2 regions of the Dyella sp. GSA-30 genome follow, and region 2 is predicted to be linked to the other one. Evidence: predicted binding sites of a transcription regulator. Region 2 holds the regulator's gene; the other holds the start of a gene.
The links. The regulator FliA, encoded in region 2, starts transcription of late flagellar genes. The targets are predictions, from matches to a motif close to TAAAGTTTNNCNNNCNNNGGCCGATAA.
Positions count from the first base shown of each region.

Region 1 (3,408 bases), 2.3 Mb from region 2:
TGTCGGCGGACTGACGTCCATGCCAAGGAGGTAGGCGCGTGAGCTTCCTTCCAGATACCCGGGTGGATGGGTTTCGACATGGCCAGGCGATGTAGGGTGATGCGCTGCGAACGGTTGCGCGATGCCCAGCCAGACCATCACGCTGGCCGCGGCAGCAATGAGCCAGGGCAGTTGTCGCATCGCGCGCCGCTGGCGGTTGCTGTTCAGGGCGATGCGCAAGATGCGCGTGTCGACCATGGCTTCGGGCGCCTCTCTCGCATGGCGCTTGTAAAGCGCAATGGCTTCGTCCAGCGACGTATCGTCGGTGTCCTCGTTCATCGCCATGGCATCATGACCTCACGCAGACGCTTCTGCGCATAGCGCAGCCGGCTTTTCACCGTTTCGCGATGGGTGCCGGTAGCGAGCGCGATCTCGTCCAGGCTCAGCTCGCCCTCGGCCTTCATTAAAAAGGCCTCGCGCTGCGGCAACGGAAGTTTGCCGATGGCATCGAGCAGCGCGTTGCCCAGTGACTGGCTTTGCCATTCGCGCTCCGGTGTGGCTATGGCGTCGTTAGCTGACAGCGGAAGTGCATTATCGAGATCGTCCGTGGCATTCAAGCCATCGGGTGCATGCCGGCTCAACGCACGCCAGCGATCGGCGGCGCGACGATGCGCAATCGAAAAAAGCCAGGTCGCAAACGATGCGGAACTGTCGTAGCTGTCGCGGCTGCGGATGACCGCGATCCAGACCTCCTGAAACACTTCTTCAGCTTCGCTTTCGCGTGTGGACAGACGTAAGACATAGCGATGCAGCTTTTCCCGATAGCGCTGATAAAGCAGGCGAAACGTCTGGTCGTCGCCCTGCCGGTAGCGTTGCATGCAGGCCTCGTCACTCAGCGCAACGGCGGCGGCTTGCTCTTTATCGCCCAAGGCCTCGTTCAACCATCGCCATGGAAGGCCTTCCATGGCGCCCCTCTGAGGCGGTATCCATAAATAGGTGGCTGTCCCCGACATGCTTCCCTTTCCTGAAATCCGATCCTCCATATTCGCTGGAAATCGGGAAAAGGGGTTATTTGCCAAAATCGGGAAGGCAGGAGCTAGCGTCGGCGCAACGGGGGTTCGGAAAACCCTCCCTAGTCGTCATCCCGGCGCAGGCCGGGACCCAGTGGCATCGATTCCCGGCTTTCGCGATAGAGCGAATGCTTGTTGGCTCTCGCGATAACCGATCACACAGTCACTGGGTCCCGGCCTGCGCCGGGATGACGATAGGGGTTGAGGTTATTCAAGCGGGGCTTTCTAAGTAATCGACTCCAACGACGTCCGAAACGGTCGCCACAAGCCATCAGCCCCTTCGATATTGATGACGACAGACCGATTCTCGATCCGCTGGATACGCTCGGCCTCATCTGCGGCGAACTGGATCGCATCCTGTCGGCTCGCAAAGGATCGTCGGCGCTCTCGTCCAATCGCTATGGTCCAATGGGCGCCGCGGTCGGGCGCGAAGGGGATGTCGATAATCAGCATGGCGGTGTCCTTTCGCGCAAGAGATTGCGGCTGCGACTGCGTACAAAGCGTCGCGGTCGTATAACCATGCTGTTCACATCGGTATCAAAACGGATTCGGGGCAGTCCGATTTTGAGTGTAGGCCTGCATCTCGGCGCTGGCGCCAAAAAAGCGTCGCGCGCAGGTTTGCCGTCATATGCCAAGGCGCCCTCCGCCGCGATATTTCTCCTCAATTTCACGCCTGCCGGGCCGATACATCCCATAACGGAACGGGGCGGACCCATGTTTGTCATTATTGGATCGATCGTTGTGCTGGTCAGCGTGATCGGCGGCTTTGTGCTGTCCCATGGCAGCTTGCTCGCGCTGTGGCAACCCTATGAGGTGCTCATCATCATCGGTGGTGCGCTGGGGGCATTTGTGGTCGCCAATCCGCCATCGGTGCTGAAAGCGAGCTTTGCCGGTGTGCTCGGCCTGTTCAAGGGGCCCACTTATGGCAAGCAGGATTATGTCGACCTGCTTTCGCTGCTCTACGATCTGTTCAGCGTCATGCGCAAGGAAGGGCTGCTGGCGTTGGAGGAACATATCGAAGACCCAGCCTCCAGTCCGGTCTTTTCGGCCTATCCGCGGCTGATTCGTGAGCATCATCTGATCGACTTTCTCACCGACTGCCTGCGTTTGATCGTCGGCGGCAATATGAACGCGCACGAGCTCGAAGCGCTGCTCGACGTCGAAATCGAAACGCACCATGCCGAGGCCGAAGCGCCGAGTCTTGCTGTAGCCAAGGTCGCCGATGCCATGCCCGGCTTCGGCATCGTGGCGGCCGTGCTCGGTATCGTCACGACCATGTCGCAGCTGGGTGGGGATACTTCACGCATCGGCGAGCACATTGCCGGCGCCCTGGTCGGTACCTTCCTGGGCATCTTGCTCAGCTACGGCTTCATCGGTCCGCTCGCTGCCGCCATGGAGGCGCGCGTGCAGGAAGACGGCCGTGCGTTCGAATGCGTCAAGGTGGCGCTGATGGCCAGCTTGCGCGGTTACAACCCGATGATCGCGGTGGAGTTCGGCCGCAAGTCGCTTTCGTCCAGGACGCGGCCCACATTCCAGAGCCTGGAAGGTCATCTGAAGGCTGCGCGCTGATGAGCGACGATCAGCCGATCATTATCGTCAAGCGACGAAAAAAGCCGAAACACGGCCATCATGGCGGTGCATGGAAAGTCGCCTATGCCGACTTTGTCACCGCGATGATGGCGTTCTTCCTCGTCATGTGGATTCTCGGCGTGGGTTCGCGCGAACAAAAAGCCGCGATTGCCGATTACTTCAAGAACCCCTCGATGACGGCGGGCTCCTCCATGCGTGCCGTTCCCGGTGTGATGGGGCCGGGCGGTCCCAGCTCCAGCATGATCAAGCTCGGTGGCTCGATGGATCTGCCCAAGGGTGAGGGCAAGGACGTACGTCAGGCCACCCCCGGCAAATCGCCCACGGTCGATGACGTCAAGCTCGCGCAAGAACGCGACAAGGCGCGCCTGGACGAGTTGCGCAAGGACCTCAACGCCGCGCTCGATCGCAGCCAGGCATTGGCGCCGTTCAAGGATCAGCTGCTGCTCGATATCACGGCCGAAGGCCTGCGCATCCAGATTGTTGACAAGCAGAACCGCCCCATGTTCGACACCGGCAGCGCGACACTCAAGCCCTATACGGTGGAAATCCTCAACGAATTGGCCAGCTTTATCGACCAGGTGCCCAACCACATCAGCATCTCCGGCCACACCGACTCCACGCCATACAGCATGACCGGCGGCCCTGCGCATTACGGTAACTGGGAGCTATCGGCCGACCGCGCCAATGCGGCGCGTCGTGCCTTGCTCGATGGTGGCATGCCCTCGGAAAAGGTCACCCGCGTGGTGGGCCTGGCCGAAGCCGTGCCGTT
Region 1 covers NZ_AP027042.1:1,793,385-1,796,792, forward strand. The annotation lists gene QMG46_RS07945 (hypothetical protein) at 1-318, opposite strand, end outside; gene QMG46_RS07950 (sigma-70 family RNA polymerase sigma factor) at 315-944, opposite strand; gene QMG46_RS07955 (DUF2188 domain-containing protein) at 1,275-1,502, opposite strand; gene motA (flagellar motor stator protein MotA) at 1,764-2,618, shown strand; gene motB (flagellar motor protein MotB) at 2,618-3,408, shown strand, end outside.
Region 1: a site for FliA is predicted at 1,711-1,737, ahead of motA (flagellar motor stator protein MotA). Genes of this name have one in related genera too.

Region 2 (3,408 bases):
TTGCCGGCGGCAAGGGCGGCGTGGGCAAATCCACCGTCGCGGTGAATCTGGGCATGGCGCTGTCGATGGCTGGGCACGAGACCATGCTGCTCGACGCGGACATGGGCCTGGCCAATGTCGACGTGCTGCTCGGCCTGACGCCGTCGCGGCATATCGGTCACCTGCTCGACGGCAGCTGCACGCTGGACGAGCTGGCGGTGACTGCGCCGCATGGCCTGAAGATCATTCCGGCCGGTTCGGGCGCGCGGCGCCTGGCCCAGCTGAGCAATGGCGAGCATGCGGCGGTGATCCGCGCCTTCGACGAACTGGTGCGCCCGCCCCAATACCTGCTGGTCGATACCGCCGCGGGCGTCTCCGACAGCGTGGCCATGTTCGCGGCCGCGGCCGACGACGTCATCCTGGTGGTCTGTGACGAGCCGGCCTCGCTGACCGATGCCTACGCCCTGATCAAGGTGCTCAGCCGCGACTTCGGGGTACGCCGCTACCGCGTGGTGGCCAATATGGTGCGCCATGCCGGCGAGGCTAAGCACTTGTATGAAAAGCTTTCTCGGGTCAGCGACCGGTTCCTCGACGTCGCGCTCGACTTCATGGGGATGATCCCGCACGACGAGTACCTGCGCCGGGCGATCCGGCGCCAGTGCGCGGTGGTCGATGCCGCCCCGGGCAGCCGGTCGGCACAGGGATTCAAGCAATTGGCAGGTGCGGTCGATACATGGGGTGAACCCGAGTACCCCAACCACGACCGGATTGCCTTCTTTGGTGGTCAGGCGGCGTTGGAGCCAAGCCTGGCAGGGGATGGGTGGGCGAGATGAGCGTGGCTTCCGAATATCTGCAACTGCAACGCGAGAGCACCGAAGACATGGTGCGTCAGCACGCGCCTCTGGTGCGGCGTATCGCCTATCACCTGATGGGGCGTTTGCCGTCGAGCGTGGACGTGGACGATCTGGTGCAGGCGGGCATGATCGGCCTGCTCGAGGCCGCACGTAATTACGCCACCGATCGCTCGGCCAGCTTCGAGACCTATGCCGGCATCCGCATCCGCGGCGCCATGCTCGACGAGTTGCGCAAGACCGACTGGACGCCGCGCTCGGTACATCGCAAGTTGCGCGAAGTCACCGAAGTGGTGCGTCAGATCGAAAACGAAACCGGCGCTGATGCCATCGATGCCGAGGTGATCCGGCGCATGGGCATCACCGCGCAGGAGTACCACCAGATTCTCGCCGACGCGACCAGCGCGCGTCTGCTCAGCCTCACCGCGCCGGATGACGACGAAGGCGGCGCTGCGCTGGACGTGGTCGATCAGGATGGCCTGGAGCCGCAGGATCGCGTCGAACAGGAAGGCATGCGCGAGGCCCTGATCGACTCGATCTCCGGCCTGCCCGAACGCGAGCAGCTGGTGATGTCGCTGTACTACGAACAGGAATTGAACCTGAAAGAAATCGGCGCCGTGCTCGGCGTTACTGAATCGCGCGTGTGCCAGATCCACGGCCAGGCGCTGGTGCGGTTACGGGCACGGATGTCCGGTTGGCGCGATGGCGCCGGAAATGGGGAACGGGGAGCGGGGAGGGTCGAGCGCCGCCGCTGACCTCCAGCTATCCGCAACCTTCTTTTCCGTTCCCTGTTCCTTATTCCCCGTTCCCAACCTACAAGCCGGAGCCCTCCCGTTGGACAAGAACATGAAAATCCTGGTGGTCGACGACTTTTCCACCATGCGGCGCATCGTGCGCAACCTGCTGGTCGAGCTGGGTTTCTCCAACCCGCTGATCCAGGAGGCCGAAGATGGCAATAACGCCATGACGATGCTGCGCGAGATGCCGTTCGACCTGGTCGTGACCGACTGGAACATGCCCAACATGACCGGCATCGACCTGTTGCGCGCGATCCGCGCCGAGCCCTCGTTGAAGGGCATGCCGGTGCTGATGGTGACGGCGGAAAACAACCGCGACCAGATCATCGCCGCCGCGCAGGCTGGCGTGAACGGCTACATCGTCAAGCCGTTCACCGCGGCCACGCTGAAAGAAAAACTCGACAAAATCTTCGAGCGGCTCGCCGCGCAAGGAGCCACCGCATGAGCACCTCTTCGTTGCTACTTTCCGAGACCGCCTTGCCGACCGAGCTGCAGCAGCTGCTCAACAGTGCCGACCGCGCCGATTTCGAACTGGCGCTCGATGCGCTGGCACGCCAGCGTGAACAGCATCTGTTCCGCGCCTTGGGCCTGCTGGCGCGCGACCTGCACGAAGCGGTACGCCGCCTCGGCAGCGACCTGGCATTGGAAGGCGTACCCGATAGCGTCGCCGATGCGCGCAAGAACCTGCTCGATGTACTGGAAATGAGTTCGCAGGCCGCGCATCGCAGCCTCGATTTCGCCGAACGCATGCGTCCGCAGGCCGAAGCGCTGGAAGCCAACGCGATCGAAATCCTCGCGTGGAGCGACGAGAACGAAGCCGGTGCCGTGCTGGCGCGTCAGGCGCGTGAATTTGCCGCCGCGAGTCGCGATGGTCTGAACGACATGGTGCTAGCGCAGTCCTGGCAGGATCTTTCCGGTCAGCGCATCAAGAAGGTCGCGCATTTTATCGGTAGCGTGGAATCGTCCCTGCTGGAACTGGTTCGCCTCACCGGTGCATTGGCTGGTGGCGAAGCGCCTGCTGCAGCGGCCAAGGTCAACAGCCAGGACGAGGCTGATCGTCTGCTTAGCGAATTCGGTTTCTAAAGGAACTCAAGCGGATGTCTTCACCCTTGGACGATGAGCTGCGCGATGACTTCCTGGTCGAAGCCAGGGAGTTGCTGCAACGCTTGAGCGAACAGCTGGTTGAGCTGGAAGCGTCGCCGCGCGATGCCGAACTGCTCAATGCGGTCTTTCGCGCGTTTCACACCGTCAAGGGCGGCGCCGGCTTCCTGGCTATCGACCCGATGGTGCAGTTGTGCCATCAGGCCGAGGATCTGCTCAACGAAGCGCGCAACGGCGTAGTGGTGCTCGACTCGGCGCAGATGGATGCCTTGCTCGAAGCGCTCGATCTGCTCAACGTGCAGATGGATGCGATGAGCTCAGGCGACACCTTGCCGGCGCCGGCTGCCAGCCTGTTGCGTCGCCTGCAAAGCGGCGTAGCGCATGCGCCCGCACCCGCGCCGGTTGCAGCGCCGATGCCCGCACTGACGGAAGAAGGCGGCGCGATCGACGACAGCGAGTTCGAGGCGTTGCTGGATAGTTTGTACGGCCGCAATGGTGCACCGGGGGCGCCTGCGCCCGCGCCCGCCGCATCGACCGCAATCAGCGACGATGAATTCGAGGCACTGCTCGACAGCCTGCATGGCAAGGGCGCGGCACCCACGGCAGTGGCACCGCCTCCGGTGGCTGTTGCAGCACCGCCGGTCGCTGAGCCCACACCGAAATCGCCTGCGCGTGCTCCG
Region 2 covers NZ_AP027042.1:4,990,982-4,994,389, reverse strand. The annotation lists gene QMG46_RS21525 (MinD/ParA family protein) at 1-812, shown strand, start outside; gene QMG46_RS21520 (RNA polymerase sigma factor FliA) at 809-1,585, shown strand; gene cheY (chemotaxis response regulator CheY) at 1,665-2,072, shown strand; gene QMG46_RS21510 (protein phosphatase CheZ) at 2,069-2,710, shown strand; gene QMG46_RS21505 (chemotaxis protein CheA) at 2,725-3,408, shown strand, end outside.